Regions from separate parts of the Streptomyces sp. NBC_00878 genome, predicted to be linked through region 1. Evidence: riboswitches for the same ligand, from Rfam matches in the RefSeq annotation. Region 1 holds a riboswitch; each other region holds the start of a gene.

Region 1 (5,149 bases):
TGGATGGTCTTGAGGGACCACAGGTCGAGCACGGGACAGCCGTACCGGTCGGCGATGGCCCGGAGATGGAGGTTGTACGTGGCGATCTTGCCGCGCATGTGCTTGAGCACGGGTACGCCACGGGTGTCGAAGCCGGTGGCCACCAGGACCGTGCCGACGACCGACGTGAGGTCCGCGACAGCGCGCTCATAGCGCTCCGCGACCTCGTCGGGGTCGGTGCCCAGCCGGATGATGTCGTTGCCGCCCGCGCAGAAAGAGACCAGGTCCGGCGCGAGTTCCTTGGCGCGCGTCAACTGGTCCTCGACGATCTGGTCGAGAAGTCTCCCGCGGACCGCGAGGTTGGAGTAGTCGAAGTCGCCCTCGGGTTGTCGGTCCGCGAGAAGCATCGCGAACCGGTCGGCCCAGCCGACGAACTCCCCGTCCGGACCGGGGTCGCCGACGCCCTCGGTGAAGCTGTCCCCCACCGCCACGTACGACCCGATCACTGATCTGTTGTCATTCTTCGAATCGTCTGCCACATCGACCCATGATTCACCTTCAAGTGTGAGCTACGCGACCGTAGGAAAGGGTTGACGGGCGGTGACATAAGCCACGCGTAAAGGATCGGTCAACCCGGAATAAGGCACCGAAGGCCGGCCCCCGGGGATCACAGGGTCCGGCCTTCGGAGACGAGCGGAGTGGTACGCCCCTGCGGGGCGAGCCCGGCGTCGGGTCAGATGGAGACGCCCTTGCCACGCAGGTACGCCAGCGGGTCCACGTCCGAGCCGTAGTCCGGGGTGGTGCGGATCTCGAAGTGCAGGTGCGGGCCGGTGACGTTGCCCGTCGCACCGGAGAGGCCGATCTCCTGGCCCCCGGTCACGGTCTGTCCGGCCGAGACACCGAGGGAGGACAGGTGGGCGTACTGGGCATAGTAGCCGTCGTCGAGCTTGATGACGACCTGGTTGCCGTACGCGCCGCCCCAGCCGGCGGAGACGACCGTGCCCGCACCGACGGACTTGAGCGAAGTACCGGTCGGAACCACGAAGTCGACGCCCGTGTGGTACCCGCTGGACCACATGCTGCCCGACATCTTGTACGGGGTGCCGACGGTGGCGCCCGCGACCGGGAGGCTGAAGCCGGCGGCACTGGCGGCGTCCGCGGCCTTGGCGGCCTCAGCCGTGGGGGCCTTGGCCTTCGGGGCGGCAGCCTTCTTCGCGGACGACTGGGTCGCCTTGGACGCGCCGGAGCCGGAGTTCGAGGCGGCGGCCTCGCCGATCGTCAGCTTCAGGCCCGGGTGGATGAGCGCCGGGTTACCGCCGATCGCCTTGCGGTTGTCCGCGTACAGCTTCTTCCAGCCGCCGCTGACGTTCTGCGCGTCGGCGATCCCCGAAAGGGAGTCGCCCGCACGCACGGTGTACGTCTTGGTCGCGGCCTTCTTGGCCTCGGCCTTCTTGTCGGCTGCGGCGGGCGCGGATTCCGCGGCCTTGTTCGCGATATTCGAGACACTCGCCACGGACTCGGCTGCGGACTGAGGAGTCGCGGCATGCGCTCCGGTCGCGCCGAGCAGCGGAAGGGCGAGCGCCGCGCCGCCGGTTCCGGCGACGGCTATGGAGCGGGTGAAACGCTGGGACTTGGGACGGCGGTGCTTACCCTTCGCGGGCATGACGAATTCCTCTCCGGCGCCTGCGAGGTGAGCTGTCGGGTGCGAGCTGGAGATGCCCGGCCGTGATTGCGCACGACTTAACCCCAAGCCGTTCCGGAGACCGGAACAGGCGTTCTACCTGTGGGTCCCCCGCTCCTGCCGTGTACGGGTGAGTGTGCGGATTCCGGGCGGCGGCAGGATTGGGCGTCCGTCCGGATTGGAGGCGAACGTAAGCGAGATGAAGACGCCGAAACAACCTTTGGGGTTCCCTGTGTGTCCCGTTCTCTTGATCCTTGACCGAAATGACGGTCACCCTGCGTAAATCAGGAATCTCGCCGTTTACTAAATCCCCGAAAACACGGCTGAATTACGTGAACATGGCGACAGCAGACCGTCACGAATATGACGCTGCTCACGCAACGGCCCCCAGGAACCTTTATTCCAGAGCGAGTTGGAATTAATGCCCTATTACGGGCACAACAGTCACATGCGACGCAAGCGGAAAACTGCCGCATCGAGGTCGCCACGCAGCCCCGTCCGCAACCCGTGATGCAACAGCACCGCACCCCGGTGAACTTCACCCGTTTCGAGGCATTTGTACGCAACTGTCGGGTCGAGTCCACGCAGCCGCACCGGAGCGACCGGCTCTCCGTAGTGCTGGGCCTGGAGCCAGACGAGGACGACGACGTCCGCGTCGCGCGTGTACTGCACGGCGCTCAGCCCGCCCTCGGGCGCGCGCAGCCGATGGAGGTCCCCGCCCTGCACAACGGGCCGGATCTCCTTGTAGAGCTCCACCCACGTCCGCGCCTCGGCCAGTTCCTCGTCGTCCCACCGGGTGAGGTCGCCGCCGACGCCCAGCACTCCGGCCATCGCGCTCACGAAGCGGAAGCGCAACGAGCTGGCGCGCCCGTTGAGCTGGACGTTCGGACTGTCGGTGACCCAGGCGGCCATGGCCCGCGCGGGGTGCACCTGACTGAAGCCGTGCTGGATGGCGAGCCGGTCGAGCGGGTCGGTGTTGTCCGAGGTCCACACCTGGTCCGTACGCGCCATGATCCCGAGGTCGATCCGGCCACCACCACCCGAGCACGACTCGAACGCGACGCCCGGGTGGGCCGCCCGCAGCCGGTCCAACAGGGCGTACAGCGCGTGCACGTGGTCCACCCAGAGCCGCTGCGGGTAGGCCTCTCCGGGCCACCCCGCATCGGTGAAGCAGCGGTTGAAGTCCCACTTCACGTAGTCGATCGGGGCGCTGGAGAGCAGCGCGTCGAGCTGCTCCCACAGGTACTCCTGAACGTCCTTCCGGGCGAGGTTCAGTACGAGCTGATTGCGTAGCTCCGTCCGCTTTCGTCCCGGTTGGAACTGCACCCAGTCGGGATGGGCGCGGTACAGCTCGCTGTCCGGATTGACCATCTCGGGCTCGACCCAGATCCCGAACTGCATCCCGAGCCCGTGCACCTCGTCGGCGAGCGGCTTGAGGCCGGCCGGGAAGCGGTCGGGGTTGGGCGTCCAGTCGCCGAGCCCGGCCCGGTCGCTGGTGCGCGCCCCGAACCAGCCGTCGTCGACCACGAAGAGTTCGACCCCCATCGCGGCGGCCCGTCGCGCGAGCGCCCCCTGCTGCTCCTCGGAGATGTCGAACTCCGTGGCCTCCCAGGAGTTGTAGAGCACCGGCCGGTGCCGGTCCGCGTCCGGGATCACATGCGCGCGCTGGTAGGCGTGCCAGGCACGGCTGGCCCCGCCGAATCCGCCGTCGCTCCACAGTCCGGCGAAGACGGGGGTGACGAAGCTCTCCCCCGGTTCCAGTCGCAGCAGCCCCGATTCGTCGTACCCGGCCCCGCCGGTGATCTGCACGCGCGCGTCCGGGAGTTGGGCCACGGCGATCCGCCAGGTGCCCGACCAGGCGAGGGCGCATCCGTAGACCTCGCCCCGCTCCTCGGTGGCCGCTCCGTCGACATCCAGGGCGACCCAGGGCAGGTGCTGGTGCGAGGTGTGCCCGCGCCGGCTGCCGATGACCTTCTCACCGTAGGTGAGTTCGGAGCGTACGAGCCGGGACTCGGCCGCCCACCGGCCGTGCAGCTGGGACAGCCGCCAGCCGTCGCGGTGCGGCAGCGTCCAGGCCGCCGAGTCGGCGCGCAGCACCTCCAGGACGGGCCCTTCGTTGGCGAGGGTCACCCAGCGCTCGACGACGTCGGTTCCGGCCCGCATGCGGTAGTGCAGCGTGATCCCGAGCCCGGAGTCGGAGAACCGCAGCCGCAGCTCGTCACCCTCGGCCTCGGACGCCTCGAAGCGCCATTCGGTGCCGCGCCGCTCCTGGGTACGCACGGACAGCGCGGGCCGTACGAACCGGGGGCCGCCCTCCACCGGGTACTCCTCGTGTCCGTCGAGGGTGGCCTCGAAGGCCCAGTACTCGGGTCCGGGGCCGGCCGCGAGTGCCTCGGCGTCGGCGAGCGCGATGCGCGGACCCCAGTGCAGGTGCAGCAGCGCGTCGTCCTCGCCGAGGCGCAGGGCATAGCTGCTCGCCGGGCCCGAAAGAAGCCACGTACGACCGTCTTCGCCGATCTCCAACATCAAACCCTCACAGATCCGAACAGGCACGCTCAAGCATCAACATCATTATGGTTCGAGCACCTCCCCGGCAACGCCTGTGGACAACTCATTGGCCTACGAATCGATGTCGTATCGTCGAGAGCGCGCACTTCGCCGACGAGCCGCGTCGGCAGCCGAAGGGGAGGAGCCCCCGTGACGCAGCAGGTCCCGTCGACCGAGCCCGAGCTGGCTGGAGTGCGCAACTTCCGTGATGTGGGCGGCCTGCCGACGGCGGACGGCCGACGGGTGGCGTACGGACGGCTGTTCCGCAGCGGCCATCTCGCGCACGCGACGGAGTCGGACGCCGCGTTCCTCTCCTCCCTGGGGCTGCACACGATCTTCGACTTCCGCAATGCCGCGGACCAGAAGCTCGAAGGACCCGACATCGAGCTGCCGGGCGTTCAGAACGTGAATCTGCCGCTGACCGACCCGGCACACGGCGCCGAGTTCTGGATGTTGGTCCGCGACGGCGATGTGGACCAGTTGCGCTCGATCCTCGCGGACCGCAAGGCCGCGAACCGGATGATCGATTCCTATCGCTCGATCATCAAGGAGCGCACGGCCGAGCACCGCCAGGTACTGCGCGCGCTGGCCGACGACAGCGTCCCCGCCCTCATGCACTGCGCGGCGGGCAAGGACCGCGCCGGCCTCTCCATCGCCGTGACCCTGCTCGCCCTCGACGTCGAGCGCGAGGCCATCGTCGCGGACTACCTGGAGTCGAACGCGACGCACCGCCGCTACAAGGTCCACCGCAGCACCTCCTCCGCCTCGGCGTACTCGCCCGAGGTGATGGAACTGCTGAGCCCCCTGTTCGACGCCCGCGCCGAGTATCTGGAGGCGGCGTTCGACACGATCGAGGAGACGTGGGGCGGGGTGGACGCATATCTGGAGAAGGGTCTGGACGTGACTCCCGAGCTCCGGGAGCGACTGCGGGAGCGGTTCCTC
Region 2 (5,149 bases), 3.1 Mb from region 1:
CACCACGCACGCCCCCTTGCGCCACCACTCCGGCAGCATCTCGATCGCCTCGTCGCCCAGGGGGTTCACCCCCGGACCCGCGGCCAGGGAGTGTGCGACCAGCACGTGCAGACACTTCACCCGGTCCGGCATACCGCCCGCGCTCGGGAAGCCTTCGAGGACCTCGATGGAGTCGCGCCGGGCGATGTAGTCCTCGTGCGCCGCACGGTACGCGTCCGCCAGCTTCGGATCCCTGGCGAGCCGGTCCGTCATCTCCTTCATGACGCCGTTCGCCTCCAGCGTGCCGATGGCGGAAGCCGCACGCGGACACGTCAAGTAGTACGTCGTCGGGAAAGGGGTCCCGTCCGGCAGCCGCGGAGCCGTCTCGACGACGTCCGGCTGCCCGCACGGACAGCGGTGCGCGATCGCGCGCAACCCGCGCGGCGGCCGCCCGAGCTGCTGCTTGAAGGCCTCGACGTCCTCGTCGGTCGGCTCGGTGCGCGGGGTGGGCGGCGGGGGCGTTTCCATGCCTGTGCGTAAGTCTCTCTAGTCAGTTCACTTGTGGATCAGTGGCGGATCAGTGGCGGATCAGTCGTGGATCAGTCGTGGATCGCTGGTCGATCAGTGGTTGATCAGGCGTTGATCGCGTGTGCGTCAGCCCTCGGCGGCGTCTGCCTTGTCGACGCCGTCCCAGACGTTGACGTACCAGGCCCGGTCGGCCGCCGTCTGATCCGTACGCGTCTTCTTCGCCGCGTCGGGGCCGATCACGATGTAGCCGGTCTCGCCCGGCATCACATAGTGCAGCCGCTCCCGGATGCGCTGCTCGGCGTACGCGTCGTCCTGCCAGCGCGCCTTGAGGTCGCGCAACTGCTCGACCCGCTGGCGGGCCTGCTCCCGCTGCCGCTGAAGGTCGGCGACCTCGGCGCGCTGGGAGACGTACTGCCTTATCGGATAGGCGAGGGCCACCACGAGCGAGCACAGGACCAGGGCGAGCAGTGCCGCCCGGCCGGTCAGGCGCGAGCGGCGGGCCTGGCGCTTGGTCTGCGAGCGGTAGACACGGGCGGCGGTCTGCTCACCGAGCAGCCGCAGCCTGGTCGAGGTGGAGAACCGGTCGCGGTCCTTCACGGCCATCTGTCCCGCCTCCCCGGTACAAGCCCGTCGAGTCCATCGCGCCCGCCCATCAAGTCCGACGCGTCCGTCGAGTCCGACGCGTGCGTCGGGCCCGTCATGTCCGGCGCGCCATCACGTACGTACGTCCCCGCACACGGTACGGGACCGAGTACGGGGACGTACGTACGACGCTTCCTACGAAGACGGAGCCCGAGGGCTCAGCCCTTGAAGCGCGGGAACGCGCTACGGCCCGCGTACACCGCCGCGTCGTCGAGGATCTCCTCGATGCGCAGCAGCTGGTTGTACTTGGCGACGCGGTCCGAGCGGGCCGGGGCGCCGGTCTTGATCTGGCCGCAGTTCACCGCGACGGCGAGGTCGGCGATCGTGACGTCCTCGGTCTCGCCGGAGCGGTGGGACATCATGCACTTGAAGCCGTTGCGCTGGGCCATCTCGACGGCGTCCAGGGTCTCCGTCAGGGAGCCGATCTGGTTGACCTTGACGAGCAGGGCGTTCGCCGAGCCCTCCTCGATGCCACGGGCCAGGCGCTCCGGGTTGGTGACGAAGAGGTCGTCGCCGACGATCTGGACCTTGTCGCCCAGCCGCTCCGTGATGACGTTCCAGCCGGCCCAGTCGTCCTCGAACAGCGGGTCCTCGATGGAGACGAGCGGGTAGTCCGCGACGAGCTCCTCGTAGTACTCCGTCATCTCGGCGGCGGAGCGCTCCTTGCCCTCGAAGAGGTACTTGCCGTCCTTGTAGAACTCGGAGGCGGCGACGTCGAGCGCGAGGGCGACCTGCTGGCCGGGAACGTAACCGGCCTCCTTGATCGCTTCGAGGATCAGGTCCAGCGCCTCGCGGTTGGAGCCGAGGTTCGGGGCGAAGCCGCCCTCGTCGCCGAGGCCGGTGGACAGGCTGCGGCTCTTCAGGACCTTCTTGAGGGTGTGGTAGACCTCGGCGCCCCAGCGCACGGCCTCGGAGAAGGACTCCGCGCCGATCGGGGCGATCATGAACTCCTGGATGTCGACGTTGGAGTCGGCGTGCGACCCGCCGTTCAGGATGTTCATCATCGGGACCGGCAGCAGGTGCGCGTTCGGTCCGCCCAGGTAGCGGAAGAGGGGAAGGTCGGAGGCCTCGGACGCGGCGTGGGCGACGGCGAGGGAGACGCCGAGGATGGCATTGGCGCCGAGCGAGGCCTTGTTGTCGGTGGCGTCCAGGTCGATCATCGCCTGGTCGATGAGGCGCTGCTCGGTGGCGTCGTAGCCGACGAGCTCCGGGCCGAGCTGCTCGATGACGGCGAGGACGGCCTTCTCGACGCCCTTGCCGAGGTAGCGGTTGGGGTCTCCGTCGCGGAGCTCAACAGCTTCGAAGGCACCGGTGGAGGCGCCGGACGGAACGGCGGCACGACCCGTGCTGCCGTCGTCGAGGCCGACCTCGACCTCGACCGTGGGGTTGCCTCGGGAGTCCAGGATTTCCCGGGCTACGACGACGTCGATGGACGGCACGAGCATCTCCTTCTGGGATGTGACGCAAGCTGTTCCGGGCCGAAGGCCCGGTTGGGTGCGGACCTGTGGTGGCCCCGCGGCATGAGCCTAACCGGCTGCCGGGGTTCGGCCAGCCCTCGACCGCCTCCTGGACAGAACCGAGAGTAAATTGTTTCCGAACGGAACAAACCGAGGAGGCGAGAGGCGAACGAGAGACGAGAGGGAAGAGAACGAGAAGAGAGGGCGGGAGGCGAGGGCGGGAAGAGGGAGCGGGAAGGGAGCGGGAACGAAAAAAGCCCCGCCCCGGTGCGTACGGGGGAACACGCACCGGAGCGGGGAGCCCGTGGGGGACGGGGGCGGCCCTCACGAGGCCTCCACTATGGGGGACACGGATGTGAGAGCGCTGTGGTTCAGCCGCAATCCGAATATGAACCCGGAGGTTGGGGGTTCGGAGTTCGGAGATCCAGCGACCGTAGATCCGGCCGAGGCTGAGCGGCCAAGGCCTCGGCCGGAGCGCGGCTGCCCGAAGGGCAGCGGTGTCAGCTGAGGTGCAGCTGCTGGCCCGGGAAGATGAAGTCGGCGTCGTCGACGATGTCGTCGTTCAGCTTGTACAGCTTCTGCCAGCCGCCCTTGACGTTCTTCTTCTCGGCGATCTCGCTGAGGGTGTCTCCCTTGACGACCTTGTACTCGCCGTCGCCCTTCTTGACCTTCTTGCCGGTCGGGGTCTTGACGGTCTGCTTCGCGGCCGGGCGCTCCTGGGAACGCGAGGCGCGCTCCTCGGAGGACTTGGTGCTCGGCTGCGACTGCGAGGTGCTCTGGCCGGAGTCGCCCGAGCCCGAGGGAGCCGGGGCACCGCCGGTCGAGGCGCCGGACAGGCCCACGCCACAGCTCGGCCAGGCGCCCTTGCCCTGGCCCGCGAGGACCTTCTCGGCGACGGCTATCTGCTGGGACTTGGAGGCCTGGTCGGCGGAGGAGGCGTACGCCGTGCCGCCGTACGCGGCCCAGGTGGAGGCCGAGAACTGCAGGCCGCCGTAGTAACCGTTGCCGGTGTTGATGGACCAGTCGCCGCCGGACTCGCACTGGGCGACGGCGTCCCACTCGGAGGCGGTGGCGGCGGAGGCTCCCGTGGCGCCCATCAGCGGGACGGCGACGGCGGCGGTGGTGGTGACACCGGCGAGCGCGGCGAAACGGGTAGTCCGATTGGCAATGGTCGGGCGGCGGTGCTTGCCCTTGCCGGAAAACAGCATGAAGTGATCCCCTCACCGACGCCTGCGAGGTGAGCTGTCGGGTTCGGGCCGAGTGAGTTGCCCGGCCGCGCGACACTGCTGTCACGCGGCTTAACCCCAAGCCGTACCTGGCCTCAACGACCGGGTCCGGCACTTACCTTGGGTCCCCCGCTCCTGCCTACGGCGCTTGACGCGACGACTGTTCCCGGACGGCCGTTGGCAGGATTCGGCGTTGCGACCGTCGGGGCTCACCAGTGGCGAGCGGTCACGACCGTAGACACGCGATCCGCCGAATTTCAAAGACGATCACGGTCGTTGAGATCCATCTCTCACTTTCACGAAACCGGACATTCATCGCGAACTGCCGCTGTTTTTCGCCCGATTCGACGCCTTGATCACACTTGGATCGCGGTCCGGGCCGCGACCCGGATGGCAGCCCGGGCCGTGGCCCCGACCGCCGCCCGGATCACTACTTGGCCGCTACCGGCACAGCGTCGATGTCGAGGCTCTGACCGGGAAGGATGAAGTCCGGGTCGTCGCCGACGGCTTCCTTGTTCTCGGCGTAGAGCGCCCGCCATCCGCCCTCGATACCGAGGGAGTCGGCGATCCCCCAGAGACTGTCTCCGGAGCGCACGGTGTACGAGCCTTCGGCGGCGACGCGCGACTCGCTGTCGCTGGGCGAGGCATGCCGACCGGAAGAGTCGCCCGCGTCGGAGTCGGGGGCCTCCTCGTCGGCGCTGTCGCCACGGTGGCGGCCGGAGCCGGAACCGTCCGTCGCGGCGCTTTCGCTCGCGTCGGCCGAAGTATCGCCACTGCGGGACGACTTGTCCGAGTCGTCACTTTTCGTCGTACTGGGCGACGTGGACGACTTGGGTGACACGGACCCCTTGGGCGCCTCAGATGACCCGGATGAACCAGATGAACCTGATGTGTCTGACTTCGTCCCGTTGTTGCCGTCATCCATGCCCAAGCCGCTCGACGGGGTCGGGGAGTCGTCCGTGGCACCCGTGTCGACGTCGGCCGAGCCGGAGTTCTGCGTCAGACCGGCGACGAGGCCGCAGGTCGCCCAGGCGCTCGTGCCCTGGGCCGCGAGAACCTTCTCGGCGACGGCTATCTGCTGCGAGCGGCTGGCCTGGTCGGCACTCGGCGCGTAGTCGAGGCCGCCGTGCTTCTCCCACGTCACCTGGGTCATCTGGAGGCCGCCGTAGTAGCCGTTGCCGGAGTTCGCGCTCCACGAGCCGCCGCTCTCGCACTCCGCGATCGCGTCCCAGGTCGTACCGCTGGCGGCGCTCGCGCCGGTCGCGCCGAGCAGGGGGATCGCGATGGCCGATCCGGTCACGCCCGCCGCGACGAGGA
Region 3 (5,149 bases), 3.9 Mb from region 1:
GCTGGGTGGCGGCGGGGTAGTCGGGCATGCGGTTCTCCCGGTCCGATCTCTCAACTGCTTCAGATTTGAAGCAGCTCCTCGGAGCGAGACCTTACCCCATGCTTTAAAGTTGAAGCAATGCTTGGGAGCGGTTGTGCTGAGGTTTATGTGCAGGGTGTGGACGAGCGGCGGCGCCACGGGACGTCGTCCGGCGCCGCCTGCGGGTCATCTCCCTCCAGGCCCCGCGCGATCCCCGTGCAGATCTCCTCCAGCTGGCTCACCTGCTCGGGGGTGAGCTTGTCGAAGATCGCCGCGCGGACCGTTTCGGCATGGCCGGGCGCCGTGCGCTCCAGGACGGCCATCCCCTCGTCCGTGAGGACCGCGATGCTGCCCCGTTTGTCCGTGCGGCATCCTTCACGGCGTACCGCCCCGTCCTTCTCCAGCCGGGTCACCGCGTACGTCAGCCGGCTGCGGGTGATCTTCGTCCGTTCGGCGAGGTCGGTCATACGCAGGCTGCGGTCCGGGGCCTCGGAGAGGTTGGCCAGGATGGAGTAGTACAGGTGTGGCATGCCGGCCTCCTGCTGGAGCTGCCGGTCGATCGCGTCCTCCAGAAGATGGGAGGCGGCGATGTAGGCGCGCCAGGCGCGCTGCTCCTCGGGGGTGAGCCAGCGGGTCGTCATACCCCCAGTGTAGTTTTGTTTCAAACTTGAACCAAGACCGGCCCCTGAACCCTCCCCCTGACCCCGGACAAGCCCAGGCTCCGCCCCTGAAAGAGAGCGCGTCAATGCCTCACCCCTACGTCCTGTTGTCCGCCGCCGTCTCCCTCGACGGCTGCCTGGACGACACCGGCCCCGATCGGCTGCTGCTCTCCGGACCGGCCGACTTCGACCGGGTCGACGAGGTACGGGCCGAGTCCGACGCGATCCTCGTCGGCGCGGGCACCCTGCGCGCCGACAACCCCCGGCTCCTCGTCAACTCCGCCGAGCGGCGCGCGGCCCGGGTCGCCGCCGGCCGGCCGGAGTACCCGCTGAAGGTCACCGTCAGCGGCAGCGGCGACCTCGACCCCGACGCCAACTTCTGGTCCACGGGCGGCGAGAAGATCGTCTATACGTCCGACAAGGGGGCGGTGACGGCCGCCGAAGCGCTGCGCGGGCTGGGCGTCGACATCGTCCCCGTGGGCCCGGACGTCGACTGGCGGGCCGTACTCACCCACCTCCACGACGTACGCGGCGTACGGCGGCTCATGGTCGAGGGCGGCGGTCGCGTCCACACCCAGCTCCTCCGGCAGGGCCTCGCCGACGAACTTCAACTCGCGGTCGCCCCCCTCGTCGTGGGCGAGCCGGACGCGCCACGGCTGTTCGGGCCCGGCGACTATCCGGGCGGCCCCCGCAACCGGATGCGGCTGACCGAGACACGGCCCGTGGGCGACGTCGTCCTCATGCGGTACGTCCCCACCGCGCCCGGCACCGGGAACGTACCCTCCGCCGCCGACCACCGGTGGCTGGCCCTCGCCTGCGAACTGGCCGCCCAGTGCCCGCCCTCGCGGACCGCGTTCAGCGTCGGCGCGGTCGTCGTCGCGGCCGACGGTACGGAGCTGGCCCGCGGGTACTCCCGCGAGTCCGACCCCGTGTCGCACGCCGAGGAGGCCGCGCTCGCCAAGGTCGAGCCGGGTGATCCGCGTCTCACGACCGCCACGGTCTACAGCAGCCTGGAGCCGTGCGCCCGCCGGTCGTCACGGCCCGCGCCCTGCGCCCGGCTGATCCTCGACGCGGGCGTACGCAGGGTCGTGACCGCGTGGCGGGAGCCGGACACCTTCGTGACCGGCGCGGACGGGAGCGGGCTGCTGGCCGCGGCCGGTGCCGATGTCCTGGTGCTCCCCGAGTACGAGGCCGACGCGAAGTCGCCCAACCGGCATCTCGGTTGACGCGTACGACCGGCGCGCCGCCATCTCGGTTGGCCGGTGCGGTGATCGGCACGTTTCATGTCAAACCTCCGATGAAGCGCGGTCGACATCAATGCGTGTGCTTCGGGTCCCGCGGATGGCGTACAGTGGTCTTAACGACGCGGGGTGGAGCAGCTCGGTAGCTCGCTGGGCTCATAACCCAGAGGTCGCAGGTTCAAATCCTGTCCCCGCTACTGAAGGCCCAGGGCCGGAATCCGATTCAGGATTCCGGCCCTGGACGTTTCCCCAGGTGTTTTCACTCGCCCAACTCCCGTCGGCCGCCCGCTACTCCTGCTCTCGGAAGCCTGGACAGGTCGGGAGTCGTGGCGACCGCGGCCATCGTGAGATGCGTCGCTCTTTTCAGGCTCTGTCACTGGTGGTAGTCGAACGGCGTCCCTCCGCATAACAACTGACGCACCATCAACAAAGCCCCCATGCCTGAATGACGATCAACTCGCCCGTTTTGGCCCGCTCATCACCCGTAAGTCCAGGCCGGAGGTCGTAACGATCATCAGGAACAGCTTGGAATCCGGTACCGGGGTCCATTAACGTTCGATAACGCAGCGCGGTCGTCCCTGCCGTCACTAGAGTCGGCGCCGTGCGCACGCGCCGAATTCCGCAAGGGAACCGGGGAACCACCACTTGGGGTGAATCGCGTGTCTTTCGCGGTGGAACACACCGCGGTTGACGCGCGTAGGAGACCTTCCTGCTCCGAACCCGTCAGCTAACCCGGTAGGCGAGAAGGAAGGAAAGGAGTGCGCCTACGTGGCGTCCAACCGGCCTGCCCCCACCACCTCGTTCGCGCCGAGTGAGTCGTCGGGTGAGAAGAAGCCCGACACCTTCGGCTACGGCGTCCGCCAGGACGAGGAGACGTGGGAGGTCTGGAATCCCAGCGCGGAGACCGTCCTTCCCGTCCGCGGCCGGCACCGCGTCTCCAAGCAGCGCGGCGGAGGACTCGCCCGTAGCTCGACCGTTCTCGGCGTCGGTGTCATAGCCGCCGTCGGCGCGGGTGGCATGGCCTCCGCGCAGACCGGCAAGCCGCCGGTGTCGATCTCGATGCCCGACCTGCCCAATGTGGGCTCGCCGTTCACGGACGACGACACCCCCGAGGGCTCCAGCACGCCGATCACCTCCGTCGGCCTCACCACCGCCGACGCTGAGCAGGGCAACTCGGACGCGGGCGAGGCGCTGCGCGCCCGCATCATGCTCCAGGCCGAGCGGCAGCAGGACCAGGTGGACCGCGAGGCCCAGCGGGCCGCCGAGGCCGCCGCCGCGAAGAAGGCCGCCGACCAGGCCGCCAAGGAGCGGGACGCCGCCGAGGCCAAGGTCGCCGCCGCCAAGAAGAAGGCGGACGAGGAGGCCAAGGAGAAGGCCGAGGCCGCGCGCCTCGCCGAGCTCGCCAAGCAGTACACGCTGCCGACCTCCTCGTACACGATCACCTCGACCTTCGGGCAGTCCGGTGCGCTGTGGTCCTCCGGGTACCACACGGGTCTGGACTTCGCCGCTCCCACCGGTACGCCGATCAAGGCGGTCCACAGCGGCACGATCACCGAGGCCGGGTGGAACGGGTCGTACGGCTACCGCACGGTCCTCACCCTCGACGACGGTACGGAGCTGTGGTTCGCCCACCAGTCGTCGATCAACGTCAGCGTGGGGCAGAAGGTCAACACGGGCGACGTCATCGGCCGCGTGGGCGCGACCGGCAACGTCACCGGGGCGCACCTCCACCTTGAGGTCCACACCCCTGGTGGCGGCGACATCGACCCGATGGCTTGGCTGCGGGGCAAGGGGCTCACTCCGTAACACCGACGACCGGGTCGTCTTGGGCGCTTTGGGTGCCCGGGACGTGGTGTCTGGGGTGCCGGGTGCCTTGATTGCCTCGGGTCACGAGCGGTACGGGTTGTATGCGGGGTACGGCGTCTGTGCCGGGTGCGGGTTCGTGTACGGGGATCCGTAGCCCGGCCATTGGGGTGCCCTTGGTGCCGGAGCCGTCGCGTGGGCCGCGTACAGCAGGGCGGGGCGGGCCGGTTCGCGGCGCGTCCACAGTTCGTGGAGCAACTCCCGTTCGCGTAAGACGAAGTCGGCGTCCGCGCGGCCCTGATGTCCCCGGTGGCGCAGGAACGCCAGCGATGTCGCGTACGCCTCGTACTCCGCGACCGTCCGGCCCGCCGCGCGCCCGCCGTGGTGGGTGGCGTACTCGCGGGCCAGCCGCCGTGCCTTCATCGAGCCGAGGGCGAACGGTTCGGGGGCGGTGAGCCAGCCCGCCATGGCGTACGCGGGCAGTTCGGAGCGGATCGTGCCGAGTTCGCGCTGGCGGGTCCAGATCACCAGCCAGGTGAGCAGTCCGAACGTCGGGACCATGAACGCCGCGTAGACCGCGAAGAAGCCGTACTCGCCGAAGGCCGACGAGCCGTTCCACATCGCGTGCATGCCCATCGCGAGCAGCAGTCCGACGATCGGGAGCAGTACGCGGCGTACCTTGTGGCGGTCCGCGGAGAGCGCCGCGATGCCGAAGCCGATGCCCGTCAGTACGCTGAACAGCGGATGCGCGAAGGGCGACATGATCACGCGGACGAAGAAGGTCGCCGCCGTGACGGAGAAGAGGCCGGTCTCGCCGGAGAGCTGGTCCGTCCCGAACGCCGTGCCGAGGTAGAGGATGTTCTCGGTGAACGCGAAGCCGGTCGCCGTGACGCCGGCTATCACCACGCCGTCGAGGATTCCGGTGAACTCCCGTCTGCGGAACAGGAAGACGAGGAGCACCGCGGCCGCCTTCGCCGATTCCTCGACTATCGGCGCGATGACCGTCGCGCCGAGGGTGTCGGCGCTGGACGGGTCCGCCGTCGCCGTCGCTATCCATCTCGTCGCGAAGCTGTTCGCGACGATGGCTATCAGTGCGGCTGCGCAGGCGCCCCAGGCGAAGGAGAAGAGCAGGTTGCGCCATGGGCCCGGTTCCACTCGGTCCAGCCAGCGGAACGCGGCGACCAGGAGTGGGACGGGCAGTACGGCGAGGCCCAGGCCCACCAGGAAGCCCTCGGTGCCTGTCTGTTTGCGGACCAGGGCCAGGATGACGAGGCCGGAGAGGGCCAGCAGCGTGGTCAGGGCGCTGTAGCGGACCCACCTGCGGTGCCACCAGTGTGCGGCTCCGCCGGGGACGGTGGCGGGGGTGATGCTGGGGGCGACGCTGGGGGGTGGGCCGGACTGCGGGCTGGTGTGCGGGTCGTTGTGCGG
Region 4 (5,149 bases), 3.0 Mb from region 1:
ACATCCTGCTGCTCGACGAACCCACCGTCGGCCTGGACCCCGCCCAGCGCATGGAGTTCCGCACTCTGCTGCGTGACATCGGCGCACAGTCCTGCGTCCTGGTCTCCACCCACCTTGTCGAGGACGTCGGTGCCGCCTGCGCCAGCGTCGTGCTGATGGACGAGGGCCGCACGGTCTTCGCGGGCCACCTCGACCGCCTCCGTACCGCAGGCACCGACGCCGACCCGGGCGACAGCGACATCGAGCGCGGCTACTCCGCCCTGCTGCGCCGGCACCGCGAGGGCAAGGCCGGGGCCGGGCGATAGGCGACGCAGCACAACCGCCGCCCGAAGCCCCTGTATGTCCTCCTACACCCGACTACTGGCTACACCCGACTACTGGAGACTGTGATGTTCCGAATAGTGCGCCTGGAGGCGAAGCGCTCGATCGCGCTGCCGCTGTTCCTGGTGCTGGCCGCCCTGACCCGTGTCTTTCTGTGGATGGACATCGGGGAGTGGGCCGCCAGTTGGGCGCCCCTGGTCTACTCGATGCGGGGAACCGCCTGGATCGTGCTGCCGGTGGCACTGGCCGCCGGGATCTGGCACGGCGGGCGGGAGCGGCGCAGTGAGGTCTCCGAGCTGTTCGCCGCCACGCCACGGCCGCGCTCGGTGCGGCTGCTGCCCGCCTTCCTGGTGATCGCCGGCGCGGTGGTGCTCGCCATGGCCGCGATGGTCGGGTGGGCAGGGGTACTGGTCTCCCGGCACGCGGCCTACGGTGACGGCCTTCAGCCTGCGGGCCTTGCGGTGGGACTGCTGGCCGCCATCGCCGTCACCCTGCTCGGGTTGGGTGTCGGGCGGATGGCGTCCGCGCCGGTCGTGGCGCCGCTGGGCGCGGTGGTGCTCTTCCTGATTCTGTCGGTGAGCCAGGACAGCCGGCCGGCCAACCGTCTGGTGGACACCGTGCTGCCGATGCTGCCGGTGACGGACGACTTCCACCGGGTGCTGCCCTCGCTGTCCGCGGCCCAGGGCATCTGGTTCGCCGCCGTCGCTGTCACCGGTGTGCTGCTGGCCGTCGCGGCCACCGCGCGTGCCCGGGTGCTGGCCCTGACGCCCGCCGTGGCCGGGGTGGCCCTCGGAACCCTGCTGGCGCCATCGGGCGCGGTCGTCCCCGACCAGCAGGCCACCGCCATGGTCTGCGCGCCGAGCAACGGCCGGATCTGTGTCACCAAGGTGCACACCCGCACATTGCCCGATCTCACAGCTCCCGCCCAGAAGGTGCTCGACGCCTTCGCCAAGGTGCCCGGTGGCCCGACGCGGGTGGAGGAGGACACGGTGAGCTGGATGCTCGACGACGGCAAGCCTGCCGACGCCAAGGATCTCGGTACGGTCCGTGTCCAACTCCCGTACCGGACACAGGAAGGCGGCATCAGATGGAAACCGGCCTCGGTCCTCGACACCGTGGCCTCCGGAGCCGTTTTCGACGAGGACTGCTTCTCCGACGAGGAGGACGGGACCGGCAGGGAGTGGACCCGCGCGCAGGACGCCTCCGATGCGATGGCCGCCCTGCTCCTGGCCACCCCCACCGACGAGCTGAGCCCTGTCGCCCGCGAGGCCTACGACACGCTGCGCGCGCTGCCTGCCAAGGAGCGCTACCAGCGGATAGGGGACGGCCGGAAGGCCGCACTGACCTGCGGGGACCCGCTGGCCGTCGTCATGGGTCAGGGAGCGGGCCGATGACCCCGGGCCTGCACGGCATCGTGCTGCACCTGCGCTGCCGGGCGGTTCCGGCGACCGTACTGGTCTTTCTGGCCGCGGCCGCACTCACCTGGGCCGCATACCTGCCGGACGACCCGGCCATAACCCATAGGCTCGGCCTGATCGCCGTCGTGCTGGGCATCGCCCCCACCGCCCGCACGCTCGCCGGCCCGGACGAGGAACTGGAACGCGGCACGCCCGCCCCCTGGCGGCTGATCCGCGCCGTCCACCTGTTGCTGCTCGGCGGAGTCCTGCTCGGTCTGCTCGTCGTCGTCCACCGGATCGCCGGGCAGCAGTCCCACGCCGTGGCCTACGGCACCGTCGTACAGGCCGTCCTGGCACTCACGGCCCTGACCGCCCTGGGCGCGGTGCTCGTCGGTGCCCACGCGGCCTGGGTCCTCCCCATCGGCTGGGCCATGCTCATGCTGGCGGTGGGCCCCAGGGAATCGGTCATCGGGCAGGCACTGACCTGGATGGTCCAGGACCCCGGCACCGTCACCTCCACCACGGTGGCCGTCCTCCTGACAGTCGTCGGCGCCGCCGCCTACACCCAGCGCGGGAGCCGCCTGTGAGCCCGCTGCGGCCGGCCACATATTGATCATGTGACCGGCCGGCCGCGGATGGCTTCCTCTGCCCCACGGCACCTGACCGTGACTGCTGGAAGCCGGCGCCCCCGACCAGTCGGACGCCGCCACTCCGGACAACTCATCGCAGATCATTCCGGATTGACCTCGGAGAGCGAGGCCCAAGGTCAAGGTCACGAAAATGTATCGGGCATATCGCACATCAAACTTCACAGGGGCCACACGAATTAGCTAAATTTCCTGTAGGCCGCACGACCCGCACCGGCGAACATCGCCGGGCCGAGCGGCCTCCGCCGAGTCCGGTACGCCCTTGTGGCCGCCGGAGCCGAGGACCCACCGACCTTGGGGTGAATCGGTCCAACTCCCATCCGGGAACCGGACCGTAGGGCAAACCTTCCGAAGCACCAGCCCGAACCCGACAGCTAACTCGGTAGGCGGATGACGGAAGGAGACGCCCTCGTGGCGCCACACCGCAGGTCCCGGCCCCTCAGCCCCATGGGCATACGGACTCCGGCCCTCGCCACCGCGGCTCTGACCTCGGTGGCTCTCCTCTCCCAGACGGCGAACGCGTCGCCCGCCGAGGAGCCCAAGCCGAGCCTTGAGGAAGTCGAGAAAAAGGTCGGCGACCTCTACCGCCAGGCAGAGACGGCCAGCGAGAAGTACAACGCGGCCAAGGAGAAGACCACCAAGCAGAAGAAGCGCGTCGACACCCTGCTCGACGATGTGGCGCGGCGCACGGAGAAACTGAACGACGCGCGCGAGGAACTCGGTACGTTCGCCGCCGCGCAGTACCGCACGGGAGCCGCCGCCCCCGACACCGCCTCCCTCCTCCTCGCGGACAACCCGCAGGACTACTTCGACCAGACCCACCTGATGGACCGGCTGACCAGCCGCCAGAAGCAGTCCGTCGACGACTACGTCACGCAGCAGGCCGCGACGGCGGAGAAGCGGCAGGAGGCGTCCGAGAGCCTGGAGACGCTCACCGCGACGCAGAGCACGCTGAAGACGTCCAAGGCGGACGTCCAGCGGAAGCTCGCCGAGGCGCGCGACCTGCTCTCGAAGCTGACCGCCGAGGAGAAGGCGCGGCTCGCCGCGATCGAGCGGCAGAAGCAGGAAGAGGCCCAGCGCAAGGCGGACGAGCTGGCGCGGCAGCAGGCGGCCGAAGCGGAGCGGCGGCGCCAGGAGGCGGCGACGCAGAACACCGGGACCTCCTCGGGCACCTCGGGCTCCGGCTCGTCCACCTCCACTTCCACCTCCACGGCCAAGGCCGACAAGGCGCTCGCCTTCGCCCGCGCCCAGATCGGCAAGCCGTACGTGTGGGGCGCGAGCGGCCCCGAGTCGTACGACTGCTCCGGCCTCACCCAGGCCGCCTGGAAGGCCGCCGGCGTCACGCTCCCGCGTACCACCTGGGACCAGGTCAACGCGGGCACGACGGTCTCCTTGAACAGCGCCCAGCCCGGTGACCTGGTCTTCTTCTACGACGACATCAGCCACGTCGGCATCTACATCGGCGACGGCATGATGATCCACGCGCCGAAGCCCGGGGCGTACGTCCGCGAGGAGTCGATCTACTACATGCCGATCCACAGCGTGGTACGCCCGGCATGAGGGGCTTTTCGTAGTCCTGTTTCGCACTGACCGGAATTGGGGCTGCCCGAGGCTGAGAGGGACACGCGCGTGTCCCTCTCAGCCTCGGGCAGCCCACGCGCCCCATCCCGGCGGAGCCCATAGCACCAGCCGCTCGCCCGCTCCCCCACAACTCGCGCATCGGTCAGCCCACCACGTCAAGTCGGCGGCGCCGGGCCCGGATCGCGGTCGTACCCGGTCAGCTCGTGCCCGAATCGCACCACTTCCGTACATGCCGTTACCCGGGCCACGGTCCCAGGTTTAGCGTCCTTCCCCAGGTGACCGGACTTTCCCACCGCCGCCCGGGCCAGGGGCGGCATCCGGACACCACCGCCGAGAAAGGTCCGGCGGCGGCCCGCTCCCCTGTGCGGGCCGCCGCCGGACGTGCAACCGGCCCCTGAGGGCCGCCGCCGCGGACGCACCAACGCCCGGGCGGCCGTACGGAAGGACGTGGATCGCACGTGGCAGCGCACCGCAAGCCCAGACAGCGCTCAATCGGCGGCAGTACGGCCCGCACCGCCTTCACCATCGCGCTCGCGGGCGCGGCGAGCGCGACCGGGTTCGAGGGGACGGGGACCGCCGCGCCGGAACTGACAGCCGCTCAGGTCAGGGCGAAGGTCGACAAGTTGTACCAGGAGGCGGAGGTCGCCACCGAGAAGTACAACGGGGCGAAGGAGAGGTCGACGAAGACGCGGGGCCGGCTGAACACGCTGCAGGACGAGGCCGCGCGCAGGACGGATCGGCTCAACTCGGAGCGGGACGCGCTCGGTTCGCTGGCCACCGCGCAGTACCGGGACGGCGGCGTCGACCCCGCGCTGCGGCTCATGCTCTCCTCGGATCCCGATCAGTACCTGGACGGGGCCGCGTTCGCCGAGCGGGCGGGCGGCAGGCAGGCCTCGGCGGTGTCGCGGGTACGCGAACAGCTGCGCGAGATCGAGCAGTTGCGCGGGGCCGCACACGTCGAGCTCACCTCCCTCCAGGCGCGGCAGGCGGAGTTGAAGCGGAACAAGCGGACCGTCACCGGGAAACTGGGAGAGGCCCGGGATCTGCTGTCACGGCTGTCGGACGCGGACCGGGCACGCATCGGCGCCGACGACGCGGACACCGCCCGCGCCTCACGTTCCGCTGCCGAACCGCGCGAACTGGGCGCCACGGGCGGCATGGGCGGCACAGGCAGCAACGGCCCGTCGACCGCCGCTCCGAACT

What was found. Region 1 has a riboswitch for cyclic di-AMP ahead of OHA11_RS04565 (LysM peptidoglycan-binding domain-containing M23 family metallopeptidase). Riboswitches for the same ligand answer to the same signal wherever they lie in the genome.
Region 2: linked by a shared signal. The riboswitch ahead of OHA11_RS17660 (transglycosylase family protein) and the one ahead of OHA11_RS04565 (LysM peptidoglycan-binding domain-containing M23 family metallopeptidase) in region 1 are both predicted to bind cyclic di-AMP.
Region 3: linked by a shared signal. The riboswitch ahead of OHA11_RS21265 (M23 family metallopeptidase) and the one ahead of OHA11_RS04565 (LysM peptidoglycan-binding domain-containing M23 family metallopeptidase) in region 1 are both predicted to bind cyclic di-AMP.
Region 4: linked by a shared signal. The riboswitch ahead of OHA11_RS17115 (C40 family peptidase) and the one ahead of OHA11_RS04565 (LysM peptidoglycan-binding domain-containing M23 family metallopeptidase) in region 1 are both predicted to bind cyclic di-AMP.

The regions. Positions count from the first base shown of each region.
Region 1 is NZ_JAPEOK010000001.1:1,136,720-1,141,868, forward strand. Features, by position in the region: gene OHA11_RS04560 (SGNH/GDSL hydrolase family protein) at 1-485, opposite strand, end outside; gene OHA11_RS04565 (LysM peptidoglycan-binding domain-containing M23 family metallopeptidase) at 713-1,642, opposite strand; cyclic di-AMP (ydaO/yuaA leader) riboswitch at 1,647-1,822, opposite strand; gene OHA11_RS04570 (alpha-galactosidase) at 2,105-4,186, opposite strand; gene OHA11_RS04575 (tyrosine-protein phosphatase) at 4,358-5,149, shown strand, end outside.
Region 2 is NZ_JAPEOK010000001.1:4,237,934-4,243,082, forward strand. Features, by position in the region: gene OHA11_RS17645 (DUF501 domain-containing protein) at 1-507, opposite strand, end outside; gene OHA11_RS17650 (septum formation initiator family protein) at 634-1,110, opposite strand; gene eno (phosphopyruvate hydratase) at 1,308-2,588, opposite strand; gene OHA11_RS17660 (transglycosylase family protein) at 3,107-3,814, opposite strand; cyclic di-AMP (ydaO/yuaA leader) riboswitch at 3,819-3,989, opposite strand; gene OHA11_RS17665 (transglycosylase family protein) at 4,263-5,149, opposite strand, start outside.
Region 3 is NZ_JAPEOK010000001.1:5,022,544-5,027,692, reverse strand. Features, by position in the region: gene ribA (GTP cyclohydrolase II) at 1-28, opposite strand, end outside; gene OHA11_RS21280 (MarR family winged helix-turn-helix transcriptional regulator) at 144-659, opposite strand; gene OHA11_RS21275 (dihydrofolate reductase family protein) at 764-1,903, shown strand; tRNA gene OHA11_RS21270 (tRNA-Met) at 2,042-2,115, shown strand; cyclic di-AMP (ydaO/yuaA leader) riboswitch at 2,519-2,675, shown strand; gene OHA11_RS21265 (M23 family metallopeptidase) at 2,687-3,724, shown strand; gene OHA11_RS21260 (PrsW family intramembrane metalloprotease) at 3,806-5,149, opposite strand, start outside.
Region 4 is NZ_JAPEOK010000001.1:4,107,931-4,113,079, forward strand. Features, by position in the region: gene OHA11_RS17100 (ATP-binding cassette domain-containing protein) at 1-305, shown strand, start outside; gene OHA11_RS17105 (hypothetical protein) at 390-1,715, shown strand; gene OHA11_RS17110 (hypothetical protein) at 1,712-2,305, shown strand; cyclic di-AMP (ydaO/yuaA leader) riboswitch at 2,599-2,770, shown strand; gene OHA11_RS17115 (C40 family peptidase) at 2,777-3,925, shown strand; gene OHA11_RS17120 (C40 family peptidase) at 4,405-5,149, shown strand, end outside.